DNA from 2 places in the Rhizobium sp. 05L429 genome. Region 1 is predicted to be linked to the other one. Evidence: riboswitches for the same ligand, from Rfam matches in the RefSeq annotation. Region 1 holds a riboswitch; the other holds the start of a gene.

What was found. Region 1 has a riboswitch for thiamine pyrophosphate ahead of thiM (hydroxyethylthiazole kinase). Riboswitches for the same ligand answer to the same signal wherever they lie in the genome.
Region 2: it holds a riboswitch for thiamine pyrophosphate, as region 1 does, so the genes downstream of both, AC1DNW_RS06790 (YkoF family thiamine/hydroxymethylpyrimidine-binding protein) here and thiM (hydroxyethylthiazole kinase) in region 1, are expected to answer to the same signal.

The regions. Positions count from the first base shown of each region.
Region 1 is NZ_JBFTNV010000003.1:204,609-219,215, reverse strand. Features, by position in the region: gene AC1DNW_RS04305 (ABC transporter ATP-binding protein) at 1-411, shown strand, start outside; gene AC1DNW_RS04300 (alpha-hydroxy acid oxidase) at 446-1,597, opposite strand; gene AC1DNW_RS04295 (spermidine synthase) at 1,802-2,482, opposite strand; gene AC1DNW_RS04290 (ABC transporter ATP-binding protein) at 2,552-3,451, opposite strand; gene AC1DNW_RS04285 (ABC transporter ATP-binding protein) at 3,448-4,251, opposite strand; gene AC1DNW_RS04280 (ABC transporter permease) at 4,248-5,126, opposite strand; gene AC1DNW_RS04275 (ABC transporter permease) at 5,128-6,105, opposite strand; gene AC1DNW_RS04270 (ABC transporter substrate-binding protein) at 6,168-7,814, opposite strand; gene AC1DNW_RS04265 (glycoside hydrolase family 3 N-terminal domain-containing protein) at 7,859-8,881, opposite strand; gene AC1DNW_RS04260 (GNAT family N-acetyltransferase) at 8,908-9,387, opposite strand; gene thiD (bifunctional hydroxymethylpyrimidine kinase/phosphomethylpyrimidine kinase) at 9,570-10,382, opposite strand; gene thiE (thiamine phosphate synthase) at 10,379-11,014, opposite strand; gene thiM (hydroxyethylthiazole kinase) at 11,011-11,811, opposite strand; TPP riboswitch at 11,863-11,961, opposite strand; gene AC1DNW_RS04240 (aldehyde dehydrogenase (NADP(+))) at 12,165-13,688, opposite strand; gene AC1DNW_RS04235 (DUF4139 domain-containing protein) at 13,913-14,607, shown strand, end outside.
Region 2 is NZ_JBFTNV010000005.1:111,177-125,783, forward strand. Features, by position in the region: gene fdhF (formate dehydrogenase subunit alpha) at 1-2,339, opposite strand, end outside; gene AC1DNW_RS06755 (formate dehydrogenase beta subunit) at 2,343-3,899, opposite strand; gene AC1DNW_RS06760 (formate dehydrogenase subunit gamma) at 3,896-4,375, opposite strand; gene AC1DNW_RS06765 (LysR family transcriptional regulator) at 4,510-5,403, opposite strand; gene AC1DNW_RS06770 (metalloregulator ArsR/SmtB family transcription factor) at 5,477-5,818, opposite strand; gene AC1DNW_RS06775 (SDR family oxidoreductase) at 5,920-6,690, opposite strand; gene soxR (redox-sensitive transcriptional activator SoxR) at 6,780-7,244, opposite strand; gene AC1DNW_RS06785 (NAD(P)H-dependent oxidoreductase) at 7,326-7,901, shown strand; TPP riboswitch at 8,091-8,204, shown strand; gene AC1DNW_RS06790 (YkoF family thiamine/hydroxymethylpyrimidine-binding protein) at 8,195-8,803, shown strand; gene AC1DNW_RS06795 (ABC transporter permease) at 8,818-9,609, shown strand; gene AC1DNW_RS06800 (ABC transporter ATP-binding protein) at 9,606-10,361, shown strand; gene AC1DNW_RS06805 (ABC transporter substrate-binding protein) at 10,369-11,376, shown strand; gene AC1DNW_RS06810 (acyltransferase family protein) at 11,441-12,652, shown strand; gene AC1DNW_RS06815 (sugar transferase) at 12,818-13,555, shown strand; gene AC1DNW_RS06820 (F0F1 ATP synthase subunit epsilon) at 13,832-14,239, opposite strand; gene AC1DNW_RS06825 (hypothetical protein) at 14,239-14,478, opposite strand; gene atpD (F0F1 ATP synthase subunit beta) at 14,478-14,607, opposite strand, start outside.

The DNA.
Region 1 (14,607 bases):
CACGAATTGTCTGGCGGGCAGCTGCAGCGTGTGGCGATCGCCCGCGCCCTCATTCCCGAACCGAAGCTCATCGTCGCCGATGAGCCGGTGTCGATGGTGGATGCATCGCTGCGCATGTCGATCGTCAATCTCTTCCGCGAACTGCGTGATACGCTGAAAGTGTCAGTCATCTACATCACGCATGATCTGGCGACCGCCTACTATATCGCCGACCGGGTCATCATCATGCGCAGGGGGATAGTGGTGGAGAGCGGCGATGCGCGTACAGTGCTCGACAATCCGCAACACGAATATTCGATCGCCCTGAAGAACGCCGTGCTGCCCCCGAACCCACGCGAGGCCTCGGCGATCATCCGCGAGCGCCAGAAGGATGCAGGTGCTTCTGCGCCCCGGGAGATCGTTAGCGCCTGAAAAGCCACGCCCCTCGATGGGCGAAGCCTTCGTCTCAAGCGGCGCGGAAACGCAGATTTCCAGCCGAGAGGTCGCTGACAGAAGCGGCCCCCATCAGCTTCATGCCGCGCTCGATTTCAGTGCGCATCTGCAGCAGCGCGCGTTCGACACCGGCCTGGCCGGCGGCCGCAAGCGGGAAGAGATAGTAGCGGCCGACGCCGACCGCCTTGGCGCCAAGCGAGAGAGCCTTCAACACATGCGTGCCGCGCTGGATGCCACCATCGACCATCACATCGATCCGGTCTCCGACGGCCTCGACGATTTCCGCGAGCTGGTCGAAGCCGCTGCGCGAACCATCAAGTTGACGCCCGCCGTGATTGGAAAGCACGATACCGGTGCAGCCGATATCGATGGCGCGCTTGGCATCCTCGACCGTCATGATGCCTTTCAGGCAGAATTGCCCGCCCCAGATCTTCACCATCTCGGCAACGTCGTCCCAGTTCATGGCGGGGTCGAGCATTTCGGTAAAATAGCGGCTGATCGACATAGTGCCGCTGCCCATGTCCACATGGCTGTCGAGCTGCGGCAGGCGGAATTTCTCATGGGTGAAATAGTTGATGGCCCAGGCGGGTTTTACGGCGAACTGCGCCATGCCTGAGAGGTTGAGCTTGAAGGGGATGGCAAAGCCGGTGCGTTTGTCGCGCTCGCGGTTACCGCCGGTGATGCTGTCGACGGTCAGCATCATCACCTGCACGCCGGCCTGCTTGGCTCTCGCCATCATTTCGCGATTCAGGCCGCGATCCCGGTGGAAATAGAACTGGTAGACCTGCGGCCCGCTGCTGATCTTTCGCGCTTCCTCCAGGCTGATCGTGCCGAGCGAGGAAACCCCGAACATCGTGCCGAATTTGCCGGCGGCATGGGCGACTGCCCGTTCACCCTCATGATGGAAAAGCCGCTGCAGCGCCGTCGGCGAGCAATAGACCGGCATGGCGAGCTTCTGGCCCATGACGGTAACCGACATGTCGACCTCGCTTACGCCTCGCAGCACGCTTGGAAGAAGATCGCAGCTTTCGAAGGATGAGGTATTGCGCCTGTAGGTGACCTCGTCGTCCGCCGCGCCGTCGATATAGTTGAAGATCGGCCCGGGAAGGCGCTGCTTGGCAAGGCGGCGGAAGTCGTGAAAGTTATGGCAGTCTGAAAGGCGCATACCCGTATCCAATCGAGGGCCAGCGCGTCATGCCTCCGCATGCGGAAGTATGGCGTGCTGGCCGATGAACGGCCGCGAGACCTCCTCGTCGTCGCGATCCACGGCCTATGGGATACGATTATTACCGCACCAATCTCAAGCTCTCTTGCGCGTGCTTTCGTCGCCTTCGCTGATAAAGGTGCATTTTATTGCCGGGGATATGCGTCAACGACCGGGCTTGACTGCCAGCCAGATGACGTGCCGCGCTCCGCCGCGCTTGCCATTGGCCCGCGTATTGACTGCATCCGCGACAAAGCCGCTCTCCTTCAGCCGTCGTGTGAAGGACGCATCCGGCCCGGAGGACCAGACGGCTAGCACGCCGCCGGGGCGCAGCGCCTCTTGGGCGGATTTCAGCCCGGCATAGTCGTAGAGCCGATCATTGGATTTGCGTGTCAGGCCGTCAGGACCATTATCGACGTCGAGCAGGATGGCGTCATAGCCGGCCTTTCTGGCGCGGATCGCCTCGCCGACATCGCCCTGATGGATCGATACGCGCGGATCGTCGAGACAGCCCTTGAACACCTCCGCCATCGGTCCGCGTGCCCAGTCAACGACTTCCGGGATCAGTTCGGCGACGACGACACCGGCATCCGCCGGCACGACCGCAAGGGCAGCCCGTAGGGTGAAACCCATGCCAAGCCCGCCAATCAAGATCTTCGGCTTCGGATGCGATTTGATCCGCTCAAAGGACAGGGTGGCAAGCGCTTCTTCAGAGCCGCTGAGGCGGCTGTTCATCAGCTCGTTGGTGCCGAGCATGATGGAAAACTCAGCACCGCGCTGCTTCAGCCGTAGTTCACCGCCATCGCCGGGAATGGTCGCGGAATCGAGCTGGATCCAGGGGAGCATGGCGGTTTCGTCTCGCTGAAAGGGACCGTCCCCTAGCATAGGGCGACGGTCTAAGCCAGCAAGCCGTGCTCAGACCACGCGCACGAAATGGTCCGGCTCATGTTCCACCACCTGTTCCTGCGGTGCGGCGGAACGGCGGCGGATATCCTCGACTTCCTGCGGCTGCAGGCGCATCCGTGGATCGTCGAAGCGCACATCCGGGTCCGGCACGGCTGACAGCAGCAGGCGGGTATAGGGATGCAGCGGATTGTCGATCACCTTGGCAGTGTTGCCCCATTCGACGATCTGGCCGGAATACATGACCGCGATATCCTCCGCCACATAGCGGGCGGTGGCGATATCATGGGTGATGTAGAGCAGGCCGAGATTCATCTCCTTCTTCATCTCGTTCAGGAGATTGAGAACGCCGAGACGCACCGAGACATCGAGCATCGAGGTCGGCTCGTCCGCAACGATCACTTCCGGCTGGGCCGCAAGTGCGCGGGCGATATTGACGCGCTGGCGTTGGCCGCCCGAAAGCTCGTGCGGATATTTCGGTGCGACAAGATCCGGATCGAGCTTCACGCGCTCAAGCAGTTCACGCACTGTCGTATCGATCTGGCTGCCACGGATGTCAGGCCGATGCAGCTTCAGCGGCCGCCGTAGATGATGGGCGATCGTATGGGCCGGGTTCAGCGAGGCGAAGGGGTCCTGAAAGATCATCTGCACGGAGCGGCGGTAGCGAGCGATTTCGTCTGACTTGGCACCTTCGACCGGGCGCCCCTTATAGAGGATCTGACCTGATGTCGGCAGATATTCGCGCATCGCCATACGGGCGCAGGTGGTCTTGCCGCTGCCGGATTCGCCGACCAGCGCCAGCGCACGGCCGGCATGGAGCGAGAACGAGATGGCGCGGGCGGCATGAACGGCGGAATCGCCGTGGCCGAAGGTCTTCGTGACCTTATCGAGGGCGAGGATGGCATCGCTCATAGCAGCACGCCTCCGTGAAGCGAGGGGAAGGAGGCCCAGAGTTTCTTGGTGTAGTCGTGCTGCGGCGTCTTGTAGATCGCCTCGGCGTCGTTCTGCTCTACGAGCTTTCCCTGGAGCATAATGCCGATGCGGTCGCAGAACTGCACCATCAGCCCAAGATCATGGGTGATGAAGAGCACCGAGAAGCCGAATTGCTTGCGGAGTTCATTGATGCGCTGCAGGATTTCCCGCTGCACCACGACGTCAAGCGCCGTTGTCGGCTCGTCCATTACGACGAGCTTTGGATCGAGTGCCATGCAGATGGCGATGACGATGCGCTGGCGCATGCCGCCGGAAAACTGATGCGGATAGTTGCGCATGCGGTCCGGCGAGATATCGACGAGCCGCAGCATTTCGGCAGTGCGCTCGCGCGCATGCGCCTTCGTCATGCCCTTGTGGGTGCGCAGTACGTCGTAGAACTGGTCTTCGATGCGCAGCACCGGGTTCAGCGAATTCATAGCGCTCTGAAAGACCATGGCGACTTCGCGCCAGCGGAAGGCGGCAAGCGCCTTCGGGTCGAGGTCCAGCACGTCGCGGCCGGCAAGCAGGATCTGGCTGTCCTTGCGGATCAGCGCCGGCGGCTTGTGAAGGCGGCTGATGGCAAAGGCGATCGTGCTCTTGCCGCAACCGGATTCGCCGGCAAGGCCGAAGACCTCGCCGGGCGCGACGTCGAAACTGACATCGTCGACGGCGCGGAAATCCTTTTCCTCGCCGATATAGTCGATCGTAAGGTTTTTGACCGAAAGCAGCGGCTGGCTCACAGGCGGCCCTCCCCGGAGCGGATGAGAAGGGACCAGCGCTTCAGATGATTGCCGGTACGCAGGCGCGGATTGGCGATCTCATCGACGGCGAAGTTCAGCAGCGACATGCCGATGCCGAGGAAGGCGAGCGCAAAGCAGGGTGTGAGAATATCCCACCAGGCGCCGACCGACAGCGCCGAAGCCTTCTGTGCGTTATAAAGCATGGTGCCCCAGGACACGACGCGCGGGTCGCCGAGACCGAGGAATTCCAGCGTCGCTTCGGTGATGATCGCGAAGATGACGCTACCGATGAAATTGATGCCGACGATGGAAATCACGTTCGGGAAGATCTCGAATGTCATGATGCGCCACTGTGGCTCGCCCATCATCTCCGCCGATTTGACGTAGTCCTTTTGCTTGACGGAGAGCGTTTCCGCGCGGGTCACTCGTGCTCCCCAGGCCCAGGACGTGCCGCCGAGGATAAGCGCGATGACGAGCGGGCTTGCCTGGCCGATGAAGGCCGCCAGCACCAGCAGCAGCGGCAGGTTCGGCACGACGAGCACCATATTGGTGAAGAAGCTGATGATCTCGTCGATCTTGCCGCCGCGATAGCCGGAGATGATGCCGAGGGCCGTGCCGACAGCGGTGATCAAGAGACCGGCGCCGAAGCCGACGGCAAGCGAGGTGCGTGCGCCATAGATCAGCCGGGAAAAGACATCCTGGCCGATGCGCGTCGTGCCGAGAATATGTTCGGCGGACGGAGGCTGGTGCGGACGGCCGGTCCGGGCGGCGGGGTCGTAATGCGTCAGCAGGGGTGCTGCGATCGCCACGATGATGATGAAGGCGATGATGGCGAGGCCGATCAGCGCCTTGCGATTGCGGAGCAGGGTTTTCATCTCACGCTCCCTTCAGTCGCGGATCGAGCAGCACATAGCTGACATCGACGATGAAATTGGCGATCAGCATTGTCGCGGTCATGATCAGAAGCTGGCCCTGGATGACGGGGTAATCGCGCGCAAGGATCGCCTGGTAGAGGATATTGCCGAGGCCGGGGTAATTGTAGACGACCTCCGTCACCAGCGAACCGCCGAGAATGGTGCCGATGGCGATGGCAAGGCTGGACACGGTCGGCAACAGCGCGTTGCGGGCTGCATACCAGAGCATCACATGCCGGTCGGAGAGACCCTTGGCACGGGCCATGACGATATAGTCCTCGCCAAGCAGGTTGATCATGTTGTTGCGCATGGTGACGGTGAAACCGCCGACCAGCACGGTGCAGAGCGTGATCATCGGCAGGATGCCGTGATAGGCCAGACTGCCGATATATTGCAGGCTGAAGGCCGGATCGAGCGAGGGATCGGCCGCATAGCCGTTCGGGAACCACCCGAGTGTAAAGCCGAAAATGAAGAGCACGATCAGCGAGGTGACGACGGCCGGTACCGACGTCGCGAAGATCGCGCCGATCGAGACGATGACGTCGAATTTGCTACCGCGCCGCCAGGCCGCGACGATGCCGAGGAAGGTGCCGAGCGTAAAGCTGATGATCGTCGCCGTGCCCATCAGGCCGACGGTCCAGACGAGCGCATGGCCGAGGACCGACGTGACCGGCAGCGGGAAATATTTGATCGACCGGCCGAGGTCGCCGGTGAAGATGCTGCCGAGATAGGTGAGATATTGCTGCCAGAGAGGCCCATCGACAAAGCCGAAGGTGAGCTTCAGCGCCTGCAGGCTTTCCGGCGGCAGTTCGGCGCCCGCACTCGAAAACATGATGCGCACGGGATCGCCCGGCATCAGCCGGGGCAGGAAGAAATTGATCGTCGCTGCCGCGATGAAGGCCGCCAGGTAAAAGGCGAGGCGGCGAAGCAGAAAGGCCATGGGGACTCCGTCAAAACAGGAGCGGCGCTTGCCGCGCCGCTCCCGCCGTTTGTAATAATGGCTTACTTGACCGGCTCGAGCGCCAGCAGGTTCAGAAGACGTGCCGGGTTGGTACGCGAGATGGACGGATTGACGAAGGGGTTTTCCTTGGTCGACCAGCCGGTGAAGCGCTTGGTGTTGTACTGATACCAGTTCGGATTGTTGAAGACCGGGATGACAGGCATGTTTTCGGCAACGATGCGCTGCGCCTTGTTCATCGCTTCCTTCTGCTTGTCGAGATCGGCCGTGTGCGTGAACTGGGTGACCAGATCTTCCACTTCCGGGTTGAACCAGCGCTGCGCAGTGAAGCGCGTCTTGCCCTTGTCCGAAGCGCTGAAGGCGCGCTTGTAAGGATAGTAGGGCGAGGCCGATGCCGGCAGGCTGTTGATCGCCGCATCGAACTTGCCGTCGATGAGGTCGGAGGTCCAGACGGCCTCTTCCGGCGTCTCGATCTTGGCGTCGATGCCGACGGCCTGCATGCCTTCGATGGCGATGTTGACCGTGTCGATCCAGTCCGTCCAGGAGTTCGGAACGATGATCGAGAAGGAGATTTTCGAACCGTCAGGATTGTCGCGCAGGCCGTCGCCGTCCTTGTCGACATAGCCGGCAGCATCGAGCTGTGCCTTGGCGGCATCAGCGTCATAGGCGGCGAACTTGCCGAAGTCGGCCTTGACGGACGGGTCCGCCCAGCTCTTGTAGAGCTCGCCCATCAGGCCCGGGTCTTCGTTCAGCGTCGGATAGCCGTAGCCGGCGACATCGATCATCGTCTTGCGGTCAAGCGCCATGGAGACCGCCTGGCGGAACTTCACGTCGTTGAAGGCCTTCTTGTTGGCCTCGTTCGAAGTCTCGAGATTGAACAGGAAAGCAACCATGCTGCTTGGCGAGTACCAGTAGTGATAATGCGCCGGATCCTTCGAGACATAGACATTGTCGATATCGGGAATGAAGGAGACGCCCCAGTCGAGCGTGCCGTCGGCCGTCGCCGTCAGGATCTGGTTGTTATCGGCAAGCTGCGGGAAGCGCATGCAGTCGACCTTCAGATGCTCGGCATCCCAGTAGTTCGGGTTGCGGCACTGGTCGTAGGTCTGGCCGGTGAAGCGCGGCACTTCCGTCAGCGGACCGCTGCCGACCGGGGTTTCGTTGGCGTAGGTGACCGGATCGGCAACGTCCTTCCAGACATGCTCAGGCACGATCGGCAACTGCGACAGCTGTTCGGCGGCAAGCGAGCTCGGATTGGCGAGCGTGAAGCGCACCGTCTGGGCATCGACGGCCTGCACGTCGGTAATGAAGCTCCAGATGCTGACGAAGTCGAGCGCCGGGAATTTCTTCAGATAGTCGTAGGTGAACTTGACATCGGCAGAGGTCAGCGGCTTGCCGTCCGACCACTTCAGGTTCGGGCGCAGCTTGAAGTCGATGCTCTTAAGGTCGTCGGAGAGCTTGAAGCTCTCGGCCAGGCGATAGACCGGCTTGTTGCTGTCGAAGCGGTTGAAGACGACCAGCGGCTCGTAGATGAAGTCGAGGGTCGACTGGCGCGACGAGGTCTGGTTGAACGGGTTGAAGTTGCGCACCCAGGTCGTGGCCGGCTCGATATTGGCCGTCAGGATGGTCTGCGCCATGGCCGAGCCTGACAGCATGGTCAGGGCCGCGGCCGCCAGGATATATTTCTTCATGTCAAATTCCCCTTTTCTTATGCGATGAAAAATGGCGGCGCCGGTCAGGAGGCCAGTGCGCTTGCAAACATGGCTTCGACTTCCGCCTGGGCAGCGCGATAGTCGATCTTGAGAGTGCCGAGACGGGCCTTCCCCGCGGCAATACGCTTCTGTGCGGCTTCGGTCAGCGGGCGCGCGCCCTTGGCGGCGGCTTCGCTTTCCCTAACATCGCCATGGCTGTGCAGCGCGATGTCGAAACCGGCATCGAGAACCTGGGCGACGCGTTCCGGCAGGGTGCCCTGCAGCGACTCCATGAAGATGCAGTCGGAGATCAGCACGCCGTCATAGCCCATGTCGTTGCGGATCACGTCATGCATGATCGGCGAGATGGAGGCCGGAAGCTCCGCATCGTAAGCGGAGTAGACGACGTGGGCGACCATCGCCCAGGGCGTGTCCTTCAGCGCCACGAAGGGCTTGAAATCGGTGGCGACAAGCGTCTCGCGCGAGGCATCCACGACAGGACGCTCCTTGTGAGAATCGAGCGTCGCGCGGCCATGACCCGGAATGTGCTTCATAACAGGCATATTGCCGGTTTCGAGCAGACCATCCACCACTTCGCGGCCGAGCGCGGCGATGAAATCCGGATCCGAACCGAAGGAGCGGGCGCCGATGACAGCGCTCGTCGTCTCGAACACGAGGTCGAGAACGGGCGAGCAGCCGCTCGACAGGCCGAGTTCGCTCATCATCGCGCCCATGGCCTGGGTGGAAAGGCGCAGCGCCTGCTTGCCGAGCTCGAGATCATGGCGGGCAAGCTCGGCGAACTGGCCGAAGCTGCGGAAGAGCGGCCAGGGGCCGGCATCCATATGCTGCACGCGGCCACCTTCCTGGTCGGTGAAGACGGGCGCATCGTTGCGGCCCACGGCCTCGCGGAAACGGTCAATCAGGATCTTTGCCTGTTCCGGATCCCGCAGGTTGCGGCGGCCGACGAAGAGGCCGAGCGGATTGGTTTCACGGAAGAGGGCGAATTCGTCGTCCGAAAGCGTCGGATTGGGAAGGCCGACGAAGAGAGCGAGCGGGGTCGAGGACACTATTTAAAAACTCCGGTATCAGATGGTCATTTCGGCTGGCTTCGCAGCATGCCTTCGTAAATGCCCTTGTCGGGGGCGGGAATTTCGACCGCGCCTGCGGTCTTGACGTAGAAATCGACGGGGCCGGCATCGCCAATGAAGGCATAGGCATGGCCAAGCGTCTTCAGGTTTTGCAGGCAAGCGGAAAAGAGGGCGAGGCCGATGCCCTTGCCGCGCGCTGCGGGATCGACGCCGGTAGGGCCGAAGAAGCCGCGGGCGGTCGTGTCATAGCAGGCAACGCCGAGAAGCTTGCCGTTCTCGACGGCGACAAGACAGGCGACGGGCTGGCGGGAAAATGCGACGGCGACTTCACTCGCCCAGTTCTCGCTGAAATGCTCGCGCACCCAGCCGACGACGACGTGAAGTTCCGGCGGCAAAGCCGGACGGATTGTGATGCCGACGGCATCGGCTTTTTCTTTCAGTTCGGCGAGCTTCGTGGAATATAAGCTCACAAGCAGGTCTGACACCCGAATTCCTCCAGATATTCCGTTATTGCGGAATTTATCCCCTTTTAATGTCATAGCTTTGGATATCTGGGCGACCTTGTCAACAGGCTTTTTACCGGGCAGGCCTGGTTCAACGCAGGGTAGGCAAAAGAAAACGGCCCGGTTTGACCGGGCCGTCTGCAATCCTCGAATTGTGATCCGGCTCAGAGGCCGGCGTCTTTCCACAGGGCGTGGAAATGCTGCACAGGCCCATGGCCGGAACCAACCATCAATTCGCCTGCGGCAGCGACCGCTTGCGCAAGATAGGTCTTGGCAGTTGCCACGGCCATTTGCGGCAAAGCGCCCTTCGCGAGCTCGGCGGCAAGCGCGCTGGAAAGGGTACAGCCCGTGCCATGCGTGTTCTTCGTTGGCACGCGCTTGGCCTCGAACCAGTGAAGACCTGAAGCGGTCGATAACACGTCCGGGCTCTCGTCGCTGTCGAGATGCCCGCCCTTCACCAGCACGGCGGCGGGGCCGAGCGCACGCAGGCGCTCAGCCTGTGATGCCATCTGCTCGCGGTTTTCGGCAACCTCTTCGTGCAGCAGTGCGGCAGCTTCCGGCAGGTTGGGGGTGAGCAGCGTCGCAAGCGGCAGCAGATGCCGCGTCAGCGCATCGACGGCCTGCGGGTCGAGAAGTGCTGCTCCGCCTTTGGCGATCATGACGGGATCGACAACGATGGGGATGCCGCGATGCGGCGCAAGTGCCTCGGCAACCGCTTCGGCAATGCCGGCATTGGCGATCATGCCGATCTTGACCGCGTCGACGCGCACATCGGCAAAGACCGCCTTGATCTGCTGGGCGACGAAGTGCGGCGGCACGAGATGCACGCCGGTCACACCCTGCGTGTTCTGTGCCGTCAATGCCGTCAGCGCCGCCATGCCATAGACGCCGCGAGCGGAGAAGGCTTTGAGATCGGCCTGGATGCCGGCGCCACCGGAGGGATCGGAACCGGCGATGGATAGCACATTGCGGATCATCGGCTGACCTTTCGGATTTCCTCTGCGATGCGGAGTGTCGCGGCCATCGGATCCGGGGTGCCGCAGACCGCCGAGACGACGGCAAGCCCATCAGCACCTGCCGCAAAGACAGACGCGACATGCTCGCTCTTCAGGCCGCCAATCGCAACCGTTGGAACGGGCGCGACTTTCACCAGATTCGCCAGCCCGTCGAAACCGATCGGCTGCTTGTGGTCACTCTTGGTGGGTGTTGCAAAGACCGGTCCGATGCCGGCGTAATCGACGACAGCAGGGTCGATTGCCGCAGCCAGCGCCTCCGTCTCAACCGACAGGCCGAGAATCATGTTCGGACCGATTTTCGCGCGTGCGGCAGCAGGTCCCATATCGTCCTGGCCAATATGCAACCCGTCGGCGCCGATCGCGAGGGCAGCTTCCACATCGTCATTGATAACAAGCAAAGCGCCGGTACCCCTCAAAACGTCTCTCAGCGCAAGGCCGGTTTCCACCATCCGCGCCGTTCCGCCGTGTTTGTCGCGCAACTGCACAATGGTTGCACCGCCTACGACGGCAAGCCGCGCCGTCTCGATCATGCCGATGCCGGCGCAGAGATCCGGATCGAGGACCAGATAGAGGGAGAGATCGAAGCGTTTCATGCCGCGCTGATCCTGACCTTCGCATCCAATGCTGCACCATCGAGCGCGGCGAGCGCATCGAGGAAGCGCCAGGAGAAAGAGCCGGGTCCGCTCGCATTTTTCGCCGCCTCTTCGCCGGCAACCGCAAAGGTGGCAAGTGCTGCAACGGCAGCAGCGAAGGGGTCGCCGGGGATGGCGGCCGCGAAGGCGCCGGTCAGGCAGGTCAACGAGCAGCCGAGCGCGGTCACCTGCGGCATCAGCGACGAACCACCCTCGATGCGCAGCGCCTGTGCGCCATCAGTCACGAAATCCACGACACCGGTGACGGCGACGACTGCGCCATGCCGTTCGGCCAGCCGCTGCGCAGATGCTTCGGCCTGTTCTACCGGGTCACGGCTGTCGACGCCTTGGCCGCGGCTTTCGCCGCCGGCAAGTGCAATGATCTCGGAGGCATTGCCGCGGATGATCGTCGGGCGAAGGGCCAGGAGATCGGCAACCGCCTTGCGGCGGAAGGACGTTGCGTAATGGGCGACCGGATCGAGGACCCACGGCTTGCCGCCTCCATTCGCGGCCGTTGCCGCCGCATGCATGCCGTCGATCCATTGGGGGGAGAGCGTGCCGATGTTGACGGTCAAAGCCCCGGCAATCGCGGCAAATTCCCCCGCCTCCTCGGCCGCATGAACCATGGCAGGCGACGCGCCGGCCGCGAGCACCACATTGGCGGCGATGTTCATGGCGACATAATTGGTGATGCACTGCACGAGCGGCGGCTTGGCGCGCATCTCCGTCAACAGAGCTCCGGGTGTCTTGTTCTCCATAGTACCCCTTTCAGGCGGGGCAGGCGCGGGAACGATCATGCAATGAAGCAGACTGCGACCCGAGCGACTCCCTCCGCCGGCATTATCCGGTTCAGGTTCGAAGGGTGCTTCTCAGCCCGTTCTTGCAAACGGGCGCCCCTGTCTCTCAACGGTAATCTTTCTTGCAGAGAATGATGCCGATGTCACTGGCAAAATGACGGTTTTGCCAAAGAGGATCCTCGCTTGGTACCGCCGCGCCGGCTGGAGTCATCAGTCAAGCTGATGTCTGCTTCCAGCCGGTGCGGGAGCTTGCCAATCTCTTCGGTGGCCTCCTTGGAGACTCCGCCGTTTGAACGCTGACAAGCTCCGATCGATCAACGCAACGGTGTCGGAAGCAGGTTCACCGTAAAGTCCTGATACGAAACCGGCCGCAGGAACCTGTAGATCGCCAGCGTCCCGACCGAGGTCGATCTGCCATCGGCTGTTGCCGGGTAGGGGCCGCCATGCACCATGGCGGGCGATACCTCGACGCCGGTTCCGAAGCCGTTCACGAGCAGTCGTCCGGCAAGCATCTCCAGCCTGGGAACGAGGCGCTTTGCGTCCGGCTCGTCTTCGCTCGTGATGTGGAGGGCTACGGTCAGCTGGCCTTCCAGGCCGTCAAGCACCCGCTCGAGTTCGGCGAGATCGCGGCAGCGCACGATGAGCCCGGCGGCGCCGAAGACCTCGTCCTGAAGCTCGTGATGGGCGAGGAATGCCGCAGCCGTCGTCTCGAAGAGTGCAGCGGTACCTTCGAATTCGCTGCCCGGCTTGCCATTGGCAACGAGACGGACTTCGGGATGCTTTTCCAGCCGGGCGACGCCATTGCAGAATGCCTTGGCGATGGAGCCCGTCAGCATGGTCTGCGCGCCGACATCAGGCAGAAGCTCCCGCGTCTTGGCGATAAAAGTGTCCAGACCTTCACTGTCGACGGCGAGAATGAGGCCGGGATTGGTGCAGAATTGTCCGGCGCCCAGAACCAGCGAGCTGACAAAAGCCGTTGCAATCTCTGTCGCGCGGCTTTTCAGGGCATCGGGGAAGAAGATGACCGGGTTGATGCTGCTCATTTCGGCATAGACCGGGATCGGCTGCTTGCGCTCGGAAGAGATCTTCATCAGTGCCGTGCCGCCGCGGCGCGAGCCTGTGAAACCGACTGCTCGAATTCGGGCATCGGCGACGAGCTTCTGTCCGACCTCGAAGCCGGTGTCAAAGAGAAGCGCGAAGGTGCCCGCATGCAGCCCGGCCTTGGCGACGGCCCGCTGAACGGCGCGACCGACCAGTTCCGACGTGCCCGGATGCGCCGAATGCGCCTTGACGACGACGGGGCATCCTGCTGCGAGCGCAGAGGCCGTGTCACCGCCGGCCACCGAGAAGGCGAGCGGAAAGTTTGATGCGCCGAAAACCGCAACGGGGCCGAGGGGAACGTTGCGCAGGCGCAGATCGGGCTTCGGAACGGGCTTGCGGGAGGGATCCGCGCCGTCAAAACGAAGTTCCTGGAATCGGCCTTCGCGAACCTCTTTCGCAAACAGCCGAAGCTGTCCGATCGTGCGGCCGCGCTCACCCTCGATCCGTCCGCGTGGAAGTCCGGTTTCCGCCATTGCACGCACGATCAACTCATCGCCGATCGCCTCGATCTCGCTGGCGATTGTTTCAAGAAAATCGGCCCGCGTTTCCAGATCTGTTTCCCGGTAGGAGGCGAACGCCTCCCATGCAAACCTGGTTGCCTCCTCGACGTCTTCCGCGGTGGCGCCACCGAAAGAGACGGGCAGTGCCGCTCCGGTGGCCGCCTCGACGCCGTAGAGCTCCCCGCGAGTGCCGCGTTTCTCCGATCCCGCGACGAGCAGGCTTCCATTGATAGTCATGATGGATTTCCTTTCAAACAGACTCGGCAGCTATATAGGCGTTCGCTTTCTCATTTTCACGACATCTTTCCCCGATATCGCATCGAAGATGGAGGTTCCCGACAGAGACGTCGTCGTGTCGGCGAATGGGCCATAGGGACAACGCGCGCAAAAGCGGTTGCGTGTCGAAATGCCGCCCCTTTTTTACGTTCATCCTCTGGTGGAATTTATATCGAGGGGGTCACATGAAATACGCATCCACCATCTGTGCGGCGCTTACCGCAATACTGCTCTCCACAACCGCATTCGCGCAAACCGGGACTATCAAGTCTATCAGGCTGTCCTCAGGAGGCGTTGCCGAATATGTGCGCAGTCTTAATGTCGGGGACGACGGCAACGCTGTCGTCGATGTGCCGACAGACCAGATGGATGACTTTCTGAAGACCCTCGTTGTCTCGGGGCCGGCTCCCGTAAAGGGATTGTCGACCACCGGGCCGGGCATGGTCGATGAAACATTCAAGGTGCTGCCGATCAAACGGAAGGATCTGGATTCGGCTGCTGCTGTGCTGCGGGCTCTCAGAGGCGCGCCTGTCTCTGCGAACGGGGTGAAGGGTCGCATCGTCGGGGTAGAGCCCGCCACTGAAAAGCAGCGCGCGCGGCTGATCGTGATGCTTGACCGCGGCGCCTTCGACGTTGCCGAGATCGGTGGCGCCATGGCCTACAAACTCGATAATCCCAAAGATGCCGAGATGGTTGCTCGGGCAGTGGAACTGCTGTCGAGCGATGGAGTGCAGGGGACGCGTGCAGTCACCATTTCGCTCAATGGCAAGGCGTCGGCGGCCGTGGACATTTCCTATGTCGTCGCAGCCCCGCTCTGGAAGCCGTCCTATCGGATCATTGTCGACGCCAAGGGCAAAGCGCGGTTGCAAGCATGGGCAGT
Region 2 (14,607 bases), on a different contig from region 1:
TTGCAAGGCCACTGAACCGAGCCCATCTTTTCAAGATAATCATAGGAAACGGACGCGAAACTCGGCGTCGTCGCAGCAATCTCGTCCATGATCTCGGATGGATGCGCATAGTGCCAGTCAAGGCCCATGGCCTGAGCGAGCTTCTGCGTCACTTCCCAGTCGGCATAGCCGTTGCGCGGCGTCATGACCTTGCGCACGCGGTTGATGCGGCGCTCGGCATTGGTGAATGTGCCGTCCTTTTCCAGGAAGGTCGAGCCGGGCAGGAACACATGCGCGTAGTTCGCCGTCTCGTTCAGGAAGAGATCCTGCACGACGACGCATTCCATGGCCGCAAGACCGGCAGCGACATGCTTGGTATCCGGATCTGACTGGAGAATGTCCTCGCCCTGGATATAGAGGCCCTTGAAGGAACCATCGACGGCGGCATCCAGCATATTCGGAATGCGCAGGCCAGGCTCGTTGTTAAGCTTCACACCCCAGAGCTTTTCGAAGATATCGCGCGTCGCATCGTCGGAGATGTGACGATAGCCGGGAAGCTCGTGCGGGAAGGAGCCCATGTCGCAGGAGCCCTGCACATTGTTCTGGCCACGCAGCGGATTCACGCCGACGCCGGGGCGGCCGATATTGCCGGTTGCCATGGCGAGGTTGGCGATCGCCATCACGGTCGTCGAGCCCTGGCTGTGTTCGGTTACGCCGAGGCCGTAATAGATTGCACCATTGCCGCCTGTTGCGAAAAGCCGGGCGGCACCGCGTACGTCTTCCGGCTTCACGCCGGTGAATTTCTCGACGGCTTCCGGGCTGTGCTGCGGTTCCGCGACGAAAGCGGCCCAGTCCTCGAATTCCGACCAGTCGCAGCGCTCTCGGATGAACTTCTCGTCGTAAAGGCCTTCAGTCACAATCACATGCGCCAGCGCCGTCATGACAGCGACATTGGTGCCGGGCTTCAACGGCAGATGGAAGGATGCCTCCACGTGCGGTGAGCGGACGATATCGATGCGGCGCGGATCAATGACGATGAGTTTGGCGCCCTGCCGCAGCCGTTTCTTCAGCCGCGAACCGAACACCGGATGGCCATCGGTCGGATTGGCGCCGATGATGACGACGACATCGGATTGCTCGACGCTGTCAAAATCCTGCGTGCCGGCCGAGGTGCCGAAGGCCTGGCCCAATCCATAACCCGTCGGCGAATGACAGACGCGTGCGCAGGTATCGACATTGTTGTTGCCGAAGCCGGCGCGGATCAGCTTCTGGACGAGATAAGTCTCTTCGTTCGTGCAGCGGGACGAGGTGATGCCGCCAATCGCTTCACGGCCATACTGATACTGGATGCGGCGGAACTCTGAGGCCACATGCGCATAGGCCTCATCCCAGGTCACTTCACGCCAGGGATCCGTCACCTTTTCGCGGATCATCGGATTGAGGATGCGGTCCTTGTGCGTCGAGTACCCATAGGCAAAGCGGCCCTTGACGCAGGAATGGCCGCGGTTTGCCTGGCCATCCTTCCACGGCACCATGCGCACCAGTTCCTCGCCGCGCATTTCCGCCTTGAAGGAGCAGCCGACGCCGCAATAGGCGCAGGTCGTGACGGCTGAATGTTCCGGCTGCCCGATACGGATGACCGATTTTTCCGTCAATGTCGCTGTCGGACAAGCCTGAACGCAAGCGCCGCAAGAGACACATTCCGATTCGACGAACGGCTCATGCGCACCGGACGAAACGCGTGAACCAAACCCGCGTCCTTCGATCGTCAGCGCGAAAGTGCCCTGCACTTCCTCGCAGGCGCGGACGCAGCGGGAGCACACGATGCACTTCGATGGATCATAGGTGAAGTACGGGTTGGACTCGTCCTTCGGCAGCCATTTCAGATTGATCTCGCCATTGTTGCGGGCCTTGACGTGGTTGTCGCCCTCATAACCGTAACGAACATCGCGCAACCCGACGGCGCCTGCCATGTCCTGGAGTTCACAGTCGCCATTGGCCGCGCAGGTCAGACAGTCGAGCGGGTGGTCGGAGATATAGAGCTCCATGACGCCGCGGCGGATATTCTTCAGCCGTTCGGTCTGGGTATGAACTACAATGCCTGAAGCTACCGGCGTGGTGCAGGAGGCAGGCGTACCGTTGCGGCCGTCGATCTCGATGAGACAGAGGCGGCAGGAGCCGAAGGCATCGACCATATCGGTCGCGCAAAGCTTCGGCACCTGAATGCCGGCCTCCATCGAGGCGCGCATGATCGAGGTTCCCTCCGGAACGGTTATCTGGCGGCCGTCGATGGTCAGCGTCACCATCGTTTCGGATTTCGAAGCCGGCGTTCCGTAGTCGATTTCGTGAACAAGAGACATGGTCTATTCCGCCGCTTCAATGAGAGGAGTCGGGGCAAAATCTTCGGGAAAGTGCGTCATGGCGCTCATGACTGGATAGGGCGTGAAACCACCGAGCGCGCAGAGCGAGCCGAACTTCATGGTGTTGCAAAGATCGGCGAGCAGTTCGCGGTTCTTTTCCGGTTCGATGCCCTGGGCGATCCTGTCGGCCGTTTCAACACCCCGTGTCGAGCCGATACGACAGGGCGTACACTTGCCGCAGCTTTCCACCGCACAGAATTCCATCGCAAAGCGCGCCTGCTTCAGCATGTCGGCCGTATCGTCGAAGATGACGAGACCGGCATGGCCGATCAGCCCGTCCCTAGCGGCAAAGGCCTCGTAGTCGAACGGCGTATCGAAAAGCGCCTTCGGGAAATAGGCGCCGAGCGGCCCGCCCACCTGCACCGCCTTCACCGCCCGGCCCGACGCCGTGCCGCCGCCGATCTTTTCGACGATATCGCCGAGCGAAAGGCCGAAGGCAGTTTCATAGAGACCACCATATTTCACATTGCCGGCGATCTGCAGTGGAATGGTGCCACGCGAACGGCCCATGCCGAAATCACGATAGAAGGCAGCTCCCTTGTCCATGATGACGGGTACGGAAGCGAGCGAGATGACGTTGTTGATGACGGTCGGACAGTTAAACAGGCCCTTATGCGCCGGCAGCGGCGGCTTGGCGCGCACGATGCCGCGCTTGCCTTCGAGGCTGTTGAGCAGCGCCGTTTCCTCGCCGCAGACATAGGCGCCCGCACCCGTGCGGATTTCCATGTCGAAGACCTTGCCGGAGCCGAGCACCGAGCTGCCTAGAATCCCGGCCTTGCGGGCGATTTCCACCGCCTCCGTCATCGTGGCGATCGCATGCGGATATTCCGAGCGCGTATAGACGAAGCCTTTCGTGGCACCGGTCGCAAGGCCCGATATCGCCATGCCTTCGATGAGCACGAAGGGATCACCTTCCATGATCATCCGGTCGGCGAAAGTGCCGCTGTCGCCCTCATCTGCATTGCAGACGATGTATTTGCGGGAACCGGCTGCATCGAGCACCGTCTTCCATTTGATGCCGGTCGGAAAGCCCGCGCCGCCGCGACCGCGAAGACCGGAATCGGTGACCTCCTTGACGATATCGGCGGCCTGCATGGAAACCGCACGACGAAGGCCCGCAAAGCCGCCATGGGCTTTATAATCGTCAAGAGAAAGCGGATCGGTAATGCCGCAGCGAGCAAAAGTGAGACGGGTCTGGCCTTTCAGGAACGGGAGGTCCTCGACATCCCCGAGACAGAGCGCATGCGCCCCGCCGTCCATCAATCCCGCGTCGAACAGGCCGGTCACATCCTTCGCCTTGACTGGCCCATAGCCGATCCGCTTACCAGAAAGCTCGATCTCGACCAGCGGTTCCAGCCAGAACATTCCGCGCGAGCCGTTGCGCACGACAATCGCATCGAGGCCGCGGGCTTCGATCTCCTGGGTAATCGCCTTTGCCACCTTCTCGGCCCCGAGCGAGAGCGCTGCGGCATCGCGCGGAACATAAATCTTCACGGTCATCGGCGCGCCTCCTCGACGAGTTCGCCCGCCAGTTCGTCATCAACCCGGCCATGCACTTCGCCATCGAACATGACGGCCGGTGCGCAGGCGCAGAGGCCGAGACAGTATACCGGCTCCAGCGTGACGCTGCCATCAAGGGTCGTCTGATGGAAATCGATACCGAGCATCTGCTTGACGCGCTCGGCCAGCGCGTCCCCGCCCATCGACTGGCAGGCTTCGGCACGACAGAGCTTCAGCACGTGCCGACCGGCGGGATGATCACGATAATCATGATAGAAGGTTACAACGCCGTGGACTTCGGCGCGGGAAAGATTGAGCTCGTCGGCGATAACAGGCAGGGCTTCCTGCGGTATGTAACCGAACTCGCCTTGAACCTGATGCAGAATGGGGAGCAGCGGACCCTCGAGGGGACGAAGATCGGCAACAATCGAGCGGACGCGCTCGGCTATATCGCGCTCAGCGATACGAATGTTCATCAGCAGCCCTCCCTACGGCTTGCGTGTTCAAAAACCGCAAATCCTCCCCATGTCATTGCGATTTCTGGGGAACTGTCTCAGGGAAGTAAGCTGCGATCAATAAAGCAGTCGCGTTGTTCGATAGTTTTTTTCTATCAAAGTTCCGCGTCTTCAACGAGTGTTCTCGCTTCATGCAACAAAGCGGAGACGAGCGGCGTAAAGGGTTCACGATAGGGAGCAACCAGCCCGACGAGATGGTGCGCCTCCGGCTCGATGATGGGGATCATCCGGATCTCCACAGGAAAACCAAATGATTTCGCGACGTTGCGCGGCATGATGCTGGCCCAGCGGCCGGTCCGTACATGCGAAAAAAGCACGATCATCGAGTTCGATTCGAGCGTCGGATGCACCGTCGCGCCGGCTTCCGTCAAATGTCGGTTAATGATGCGCCGGTTCTGCATGTCGGCCGTCAATAGGCAAAGTCGAAGATCGCCCACTTCACGCCATGTCACATCATCGCGATCCGAAAGTGGACTACCAGCGGCAGTGATGAGATTGTAGCGTTCGGCGTAAAGCGGCACCGAGGTAACGCGGCCAAGCGGCTCGTTTTCCAGATAGGTGATGCCAGCATCGATCTCGAGATTTTCGAGCATGCTCAGGACCTGCAGCGAGTTGCGCGAGACGATGGAGAAGGTGACGTCGGGATGCCGTTCCTGAAAGGGCGTAGTGATTCGCGACAGCATGGCGAGCGCTGTCGGAATTGAGGCGAGACGCAGATGACCGGAGAGACCCTTGCGGGCAGCACGCATTTCCTCGCGCATGGTGCGCGTATCGCCGACGATGCGCCGCGCCCATTCCAGCACACGCTGCCCTTCCGGGGTCAATCCCTGGAAACGGGAGCCACGCTGCACCAGCATGACGCCGAGCTGATCCTCGAGCTGGCGGATAGCGGCCGAAAGCGTCGGTTGGGAAACGCCGCATTCCTCCGCAGCACGACCGAAATGTTTCTCGTTGGCGAGTGCAATGAAGAATTCCAGCTTGTCGATCATCCGGCCTCCCTGCCGAATTCGGGATGAGGCCTATCTTTGCGGCTTGCCGGCCGCTTCGCAAGAGCTGGCGGGTTCAGTCCTTCTCGGCAACCGGAAAGAGACTGAAGAGTGATTCGAGAAAAGCCAGAATGCTCTCGTTGCCCATGCTGTAGTAGACGAGCCGCCCTTCGCGCCGCGTATTGACGAGGCCTTCGAGCCTCAGCCGCGCAAGCTGCTGAGACACCATAGCCTGCTGTATACCAAGGATATCCTCGATCTCCCCGACGGTCCTTTCCCCTTCCGACAGGATACAGAGAATGAGAAGTCGGGTCTGATGGGCTAAAGCCTTCAGGAGATCGCTTGCCTCGTGGGCTTTGTCAGCAAGCTTCTGCAAGTCCTGGCCGGTCATGCCCGGCTTCGGTTTAGGCAATGGCATTTGCTTCTCGGAAGGAGGTAATAAGGTAGATCAGTACACTATCATATTCGCAGAAGCGAATTGGTCAAATGTGGCGAAATACCAAAAAAAGTCCAAGCAAATCAGCAAATAAGCTGGCCGCCATTGATCTCTAGAACTTGACCGGTGATGTAGCCGGAGAGCGACGGGGCAGCCAGGAAGAGATAGGCAGGCGCGCAATCTTCTGCTGTTCCGAGCCGTTGCAGCGGAATAGACTTCCGGGCCTGCTCCAGTTTCTCGCGAGATGAATAGCGTGCATGGAAATCGGTTTCGATCGTGCCGGGTGAGACACAATTGACTCTTATAGCGTCAGGCGCGAGTTCCCGCGCCAGCGCCTTCGAATAGGTCGCAACGAAAGCCTTCGATGCGGAATAGATTGCAGAACCAGGACTTCCGCCCGTCAGCGCCGAAATCGAAACCGTATTGACGATGGCGGCGCCCTGCGCCGCCCGCAACGCGGGAAGCAGCGCCCGCGTCAACTCCACCACCGACGTCTGGTTGAGTCTCACGATGGTCTCGTAATCGGCATCGGTGAGCTCTCCGGCCGGAAAGCGGCCATGCATGGTGCCGGCATTGTTGACCAGCACATGCACGGCGTCGAAGAACTCGAGCGCTTCCGCCGCAAACTTCGCCGCCCCGCCCGGATGCAGGAAATCCGCCGGCAACAGCAGGGCGCGGCGCTCCGATTCGGCCGTCAGAAGAAAATCCGGCAGTTCGCGTTCTCCATCACGACCTGTGTGGACGAGTACGCGCGCACCGCAATCCAGAAACTGGCGGGCAATTTCCAGGCCGATACCCCGACCAGCCCCCGTGACGACGACATTGCGGTTCTCGAACAGTTTGGGATGAAACACGAAGCCCTCCTCCTTGCGGGACCGGCCCCGCCGCTTGCGCTATCAGGGCCTAACATATGCGGCCATCAGCTAAAAGAAAGCCCGAAGGTCTAAGCACCCAGGTCCAGAAGCCGCGCGCCGGCGCCTTCCTTACCGAGAACGTCGAAGGGATTGCGCAGTGGACAGGCGTCGATAGAGAGGCAACCGCAGCCGATGCAACTCGTCAGATGATCACGCAGCAGGCTCAGTCGCTTGATACGAGCATCGAGATCATCTTTCCAGAGCGCCGACAGCCGCTGCCAGTCCTCGACTGTCGGCGTACGACTCTGCGGCAGCGTTTCGAAGGCAGTCTGAATTTCGGCAAGCGGGATGCCGACGCGTTGCGCCACCTTGATGATGCCGAGACGCCTAAGAACGTCGCGGCCGTAGCGGCGCTGGTTGCCGCGGGTGCGGATGCTGGAGATCAGCCCCTTCGTCTCGTAGAAATGCAGGGCAGAGACAGCAAGTCCGCTTCGCTCTGCCACCTCGCCCACCGTCAGGAGCCTGCTCAGGGAGAATGCCGAATTCTGCTGCATGGCCTATTGACCTCAATGTTAGTTGAGGTTTTATAGACTGCGCTCCAGAGGCCGTAAAGCCGACACGAGAAGGAGCAATGCATGCAGAAACCCATGAGGCTTGCCGTCATCTACGGCAGCACGCGTGAGGGACGCATCTGCGACAGGGTGGTGAAATGGCTCGAAAGAGAGCTGGCCCGCTTTCCGCAATTCGAGATCGACATTATCGATCCGCTGGCATTTTCATTGCCGCGAGAGCATGTACCACATCATCCGGAGGCAAGACGGCTTGCTGACAGACTCCATCAGGCCGATGGCTTCATCCTCGTCACACCGGAATATAACCACAGCTTCACCGCTTCCCTGAAATTCCTCATCGATCTCTTCGCTGAGCCCTGGCACGGCAAGCCGATCGCTTTCATCTGCTATGGCGGCGTCTCCGCCGGATTGCGCGCGGTCGAACAGCTCCGCCTCGTCTTTGCGGAGCTTCACGCAGTCACGATCTGCGATGCCGTCAGCTTCAGTTCCCCCTGGCGCCGTTTCGACAATGAAGGCCGGCTGCAGGATCCAGAGGATGCGTTGCGCCGGCTTTCCCGAATGATGGCCCTGTTGCAATGGTGGACTGAGGCGCTGATCGCTGCCCGCAGCGACACTCCTTATGCCGGCATCGCCGCCTGAGACAACGATATCCGATTCCGTTTCTGGCAGGTACGGAACCGGCTGGGCACCCGGACAGGACCTCCGTCCGGGTGTTCCCCTCCCCTGACACTTGACAGCTGCGTCCGAACTGCCATCGCCCTTTCCGACCGTGTAGCCGGATAGGAATTTTACGGTTGCGGTATCGCAGGCCCGGTGCTAGCTTCCGCCACAATTTCACGGGGGAGCTCCGAATTGCCGGGGCTGAGATGTGAGGCGCATGCCTCCGGACCCTTCAAAGCTGATCTGGGTAATGCCAGCGGAGCGAGGTCCAAATGTTTTCCGGCGCACAAGTGTCTCTATATCCGATGTCCGGCAATTTCGTCGGCATCATCCTTGAAGCGATCAAGGCTCTCGATCCCTATCGTGATCGTCTTCGCATCGAAACCGACGATATTTCCACACTGATGGTCGGCCCGCCCGACGTGCTGTTTGCCGCCATGCGCGACCTCTTCGTCTCTGCTGCCGCAAGCGGCGAGCATTGCGTATTGTCCGCCGCAATCTCGCGGGGCTGCCCCGGCGAACCGGATGATGCGATCTGTGGCGCCGGCCTGTCTTCCAGCCGATCCGAGCCGCTCGCCGAGCGAGTGGAAGCCGCGATTGCGGCGGTCAAGGACACCACAGAAACCGGCCAGCCAACGGCCGCCCAATTTTCTCTGTACGTTATGGGAACGGGCACCCATATGGACGAGATCTATGGCTGCATCGATTTCCTGAAGCGCTCGGGCACATTCGACCGCTCCAAGAATTTCTGCACCAAGCTGCGCGGCGATGCCGGCGCGATCTTCGCGACCATCCATGAAGCTTTCTATCGCTTCGGCGATCCCGAAGGCCATGTAACGCTGGATATCACGGTCTCCGCGAACAGCCCGAGCAAAGCCTGAGACGCCTGACGGCAATGACCCTAGCGAAACCGGATTCGACATTTGCGCCGCTGAGGCGGGCCTTGCCCGCCATTCTTGCTGTGGCCGCCTTCCTGGCTGTTTGGGAGCTCTATGTCGACTTCTCCGGCATCAAACCCTCCATTCTTCCCTCGCCTTCGCGCATACTCACGCAGGGCTGGGTGAACAGGCAGGCCCTGCTCGACAATACCTGGCCGACGCTCAGCGCAACACTCGGCGGTTTTGCCCTGTCGCTGGTCTTCGCCTTCGCCTCGTCCGTGCTGATGGATTTCGTGCCCTTCATGCGCCGCGCGCTGCTGCCGCTCTTCATCGTCAGCCAGACACTGCCGCTGGTGGCAATCGCGCCTTTGGTCGTGCTGTGGTTCGGCTTCGGGCTGCTGCCGAAACTCCTGCTCGTTGCCCTCGTCACCTTCTTTCCGCTGCTGGTCGCCCTGTTGCAGGGCTATGAATCGACAGACGGGGATATCGCCGAGCTTCTGAGTTCCATGAAGGCAAGCCGCTGGCGCATCTTCCGCCTGGCACGGCTTCCCTCCGCCATGCCCTTCTTCTTTGCCGGCCTTCGCATATCGATCACCTATGCGGTCGTCGGTGCGATCTTCGCCGAATATGCAGGCGCTGCCCGTGGCCTTGGGATCTACATTCTCAATGCCAAGAACAATTTCCGCCCCGATCTCGTGCTCGCCGCCGTTGTCGTCAGCGCCCTTCTGACACTTTGCCTCTTCGGCCTTGCGCTGGCGATCCAGCATCTCGTCATGCCTTGGCAATCCTCGGCGGAGAAACGCCGATGAGCGGTATGCTGCAGCTGAAGAACATCTCGAAGTCCTTCGATGGCATGGAAGTGCTGAAGGATATTTCTCTCCATATCGCCAGAGGCGAATTCGTCTCGATCGTCGGCCCCTCGGGTTCCGGCAAGTCGACGATCCTCAGGCTGCTGACGCAGGCGCTTCAAGCCGATAATGGTGACATTTTCTTCGACGGCACCCCGCTCGCGCAAGCCGCTCACGCCTTCGCCTTCATGCCCCAGCGCGATGCGTTGATGCCGTGGCGAAGCGTCATCGACAATGCAATCCTCGGCCTCGAAGTACATGGTATGCGCCGCAGCCAAGCGCGCGCCGCAGCCGCCCCCCTCTTTGAGCGCTTCGGCCTTGCCGGCTTCGAAAACCACTACCCCGCAGCTCTTTCAGGGGGCATGCGCCAGCGCGCCGCCCTGCTGCGCACCGTGATCCAGCGCCAGGACATGCTACTGCTCGACGAGCCCTTCGGCGCACTCGACGCACTGACCCGCACGCAGATGCAGGAATGGCTGCAGGGTATGTGGACGGATCACCGCTGGACAGCCCTTCTGATTACCCACGATGTGCGGGAAGCCGTCTTCCTGTCCGACCGCATCTATGTGCTTTCCGCTCGCCCCGCAACGGTAGTCAGGGAATTCGAGGTACCACTCGCGAGGCCGCGTACGCTTGCCGACCTTGGTTCCCCGACTGCTCAAGCGATCGAAACCGAAATTCTTCAAACACTGCTGCATCCGCAAAGAACCTGAGGAGGTCCTGATGCTTCTCACCCGCCGACAGACCCTTTTTGCCGCCATGGCCGCAAGCCTTGCCGGCCGCACCGCCTTCGCCCAATCCACCGCCAAAGCGCGCGTCGCACTCGACTGGACACCGAACACCAATCACATCGGCATCTATGTCGCCAAGGCGAAGGGTTTCTATGAGGCTGCCGGCCTCAACGTCGAAATCCTGCCTTATGCCGATACCAGCGCCGGCACGCTGGTCGCAAACGGTGTCGCCGATTTCGGTATCTGCGGAGAGATCGAGACTTTCACCCAGCGCGCCGCCGGTGCGGATGTGAAACTTGTCTACGCCGTGGTGCAGACGGAAACCGGCAGATTGATCTTCAAGGGCGGCCGCGACGACATCAAGAGCCCCCGGGATTTGGACGGCAAGACCTATGGCGGCTTCGGCGGCGCATGGGAGGAAGCGCTCGTCTCCTCGATGATCCGCAACGACGGCGGCAAGGGCACAATCCAGAACGTTACCCTCGGCACCTCGGCCTATGAGGCACTCGACAATGGCGCCGTGGATTTCACGCTGGAAATCTACACCTGGGAGGGCATTGCCGCCCAACTCGAGAACCGGCAGGTCGGCCGCTGGCGTTATAGCGATTACGGCATTCCCGACGAGCAGACGACCGCGATCGCTTCGAGCGATGCCTATCTTGCGGCCAATCCGAAAAACGCCCGCGCATTCGTCCAGGCGACGCTGAAGGGTTACGCCTATTCGGTCGAGAACCCGGACGAAGCCTGCGATCTCCTGATTGCCGGCAGCAATGGCGCACTGCTTAACACCGACCTTGTCAAGGCATCGCAGAAGGCCCTTGTCGAGGGGCATTTCCTTAAGGGCGAAAACGGCGCGATCGGCACCATCGATCCGGCCAAGGCGGAAGCGATCGGCACCTTCCTGTTCGATCATGGCATCCTCCTCGATGCCAACGGTACGGCACTGAAGGAAAAACCCGACTTTTCCGCCTACTACACCAACGATCTCCTCGGCTGAGGCGAGCCGCCCTTGCGGGCAGCAGCTTTCCGCTGCAAGGTCCCGCAAGGAGCGAGGGAGTGACATGCAGCAGCAGAACCGGGTGGCCGGGGCGGATTTCTTGCGCGCAGCCGCCTGCTTGCTCGTCCTCATCCATCATCTCATTTTGCGCATCGACCTCACCAAACTCGGCGAAGGATCGCGGCCGACGCTGACTGCCTTGCGCTTCGGCAATTTCGGCGTCGCCATCTTCTTCATTCTCAGCGGATTCCTGCTGGCCTTGCCGTTCTGGCGCGCCCTTGACGCCGGTGGTGCCATGCCCGACCTGCGCATCTATGCACTGCGTCGCGCGACCCGCATCGTACCCGGCTATTGGGTGGCTTTGACCGCGGGCTTCATCCTGAGCTTCACGCTGCTTGAATTTGCGCTGACACCGGAACTCCTTATGCGCTATGCCAGCGGTCTCTTCTTCATGAGCCAATGGCACTGGCGCACCTTCTTTCCTGTCGAAGGGAACGGCCCGCTCTGGTCCATATCCTTCGAAGCGACGAGCTATGTGCTGCTGCCGCTTGGCTTCCTCTGGCTTTTCGCCATCCCGGAAAAACGCCGATCGCCGCTCGTGACGCGCCTTGCCTGGCTCGGCATCATTGTCGCAGCACTGATCGGCCATGAAACCTTCCGTGCGCTTGCCCCTCCCAATGAGATTGACCGTGGCTGGCAGTATGGCATGCATGGCGGCGCGAAGGAGTGGATGCCCAACTACAATCCAATCGGCTTCTTCGCCGTTTTCGCACTCGGTTCACTCGCAGCCGGCATTCAGATCCTGCTGGCGCGAAAGCGTCGGATCTGGTTCGACATTATTGCATTTGCCTGCCTTGTTGCAGCCGGCTTCCAGCTACCGCTTTCGACAGGCGGACCTTGGGAAGCCTATGGATGGCTCGGAATCCCCTATGCCTTTCCGCTTTTTCCGGTTCTGATCGCTGTCGCCCTTGTGTCGCTCTCACGCTCCGTGCTGCTTGCGGCACTGCTGGACAATGCCTTCATGCGTTTTGCTGCAACCATCTCCTTCGGCATCTATATCTGGCAGGACATCGTGCTGACTTCGATGCAGACGATCTCTCCGGCCATATTCGGGATCGGGAAAGACGATCCGTTACGGGATTGGTTTATCGGCTGCACCTTTGCGACGGTGATCATTTTTCCTATAGCAAGCCTCAGCTATTTCCTTCTCGAGCGGCCGGCAATACGACGCGCCGCACGCATAACGCGCAAGAATTCAGCCATTAACGCAATATAGTTAATTCGAAGCCAGCCAAAATATCCGGGACATATTTCGAAATACTCCCAAATTTGGCCCCGTTAGGGTTACGAAAACATTAAGCAAGCGGGTGACAAATCGATCCTGTCCATGTATTTGTGCCGGCGCGATGCAATATGAGAGTATTCCCACGGACGTTGCTTAATGAACGTGTTTACTTCAAACAAGCTTCAAGAGACGGTTTTCTCTGCAAAAACAGTGAAGATGAAGGCTCTAGAGGCAGCGAATTCCAATATTCGCCAGCCCGACAGCTTTGTCTCGTTGGATGGGCGAAACCGGCTTCAGCTTGGTTTGAAAAGAGCTTTCGACATTTTCGGGGCAACCAGCGCCCTAGTCATCCTGTTTCCGGTTCTTCTGACCATTGCGCTTCTCATCGTGATCGATGACGGCGGACCGATATTTTTCCGGCAGATTCGCTGGGGCCTGAAGGGCAGCAAGATCACCGTCTACAAGTTCCGCTCCATGCGGACGGACCTCTGCGATCCGACCGGCATCGAACAGACCGTCAAGGGCGATCGGCGCGTAACGCGGATCGGCGCCTTCCTGCGCAAGACCAATATCGACGAGCTTCCCCAGCTTCTCAACGTTATCAAGGGCGATATGTCGCTCGTCGGGCCCCGATGCCATGCCATCAACATGCGCGCAGCCGGCATGCTCTACGAAGAGCTGGTGCCCGAATATCATTACCGCCATCTGATGCGGCCGGGCATTACCGGCCTTGCCCAGACGCGCGGCTGGCGCGGCCCGACAGAGCGCCCGACAAAGGCACGCGCCCGCATCGCCAGCGATATCTATTACATCAGAAATTTCAGCCTCTGGCTGGATATGAAGATCCTGTTCGGCACACTGCTGTCCGAACTGCGCGGTGGCACCGGCTTCTGAAAAGCCACTTCAAGTGACTTCCAGGACGTGCGGCGAAAGCCACCTCTTTTCGTTTCAATGTCCGGTATGATACCCGCAGCCTTCGCAGCGATGAATAAAGCCGGACTGGCATCAAAGAAGCCTTCCAGGGTGTCGCTCGGCACTTCTATGCGGCTACCCCTGCAAACGATGACGTATGATGAACGGCGCTGCGCCTGCCGCAGGGTGCGGCTTGCCAAAGAAAAAGCGGCCTTGAAAGGCCGTTTTTCTCACTCTGTCAGTCTTTGACTGAGCCGATCAGTCCTGCTGGACGACGCCACGCAGGTGGGTCAGTTCCATGATGAAGTGCTCGAGCTTGGACTTATGCTCGTGATGCTCGGTATCTTCGAGCTCTTTCTTCGCAGCTTCGATACGGCGGGTCAGTTCGTCCTTGTTGAGTTCTTCGACGCGAACAGCAGACTCGGCAAGCAGCGTGCAGCCGGTCGGCAGGATGTCGGCAAAACCGCCAAACACGACGTAGTCCTGCTTGGAGCCGGAAGCGGAACGTACGCTCACGATGCCCGGCTTGATGGTCGTCATCGTCGGAGCATGATTGGCCATGACCGTCATCTCGCCTTCGGTCGCAGGAATGACGACCTCGGTCACCATTTCCGACAACAGCAGACGCTCCGGCGAAACGAGCTCAAAGTTGAAATTGTCAGCCATCAGTGACTTACCTTCTCGGCTATGGCTTTCGCATCTTGCAATTTGGTCCCGCAGAACGGGCAGTGCATTATCGCTTGGTCGAGATATCCGAGGCCTTCCTCGGTCTGCGCCAACCCCACCACCATCATCGTCACGCCGTTATCGGCACGGTATATGGTCGGCACTGCAGGTTCAGGGAGTTCCGCCACGACCCCTTTGAGGGAGTCGCAGCAGAATATCTCGTCCTGAGCATCGCTCATCAGGCAGCTGCGAGCTTCTTGGCTTTCTCGACAGCTTCATCGATCGAGCCAACCATGTAGAAGGCAGCCTCCGGCAGGTGGTCATACTCGCCGTTGACGAGACCCTTGAAGCCCTTGATCGTGTCTTCG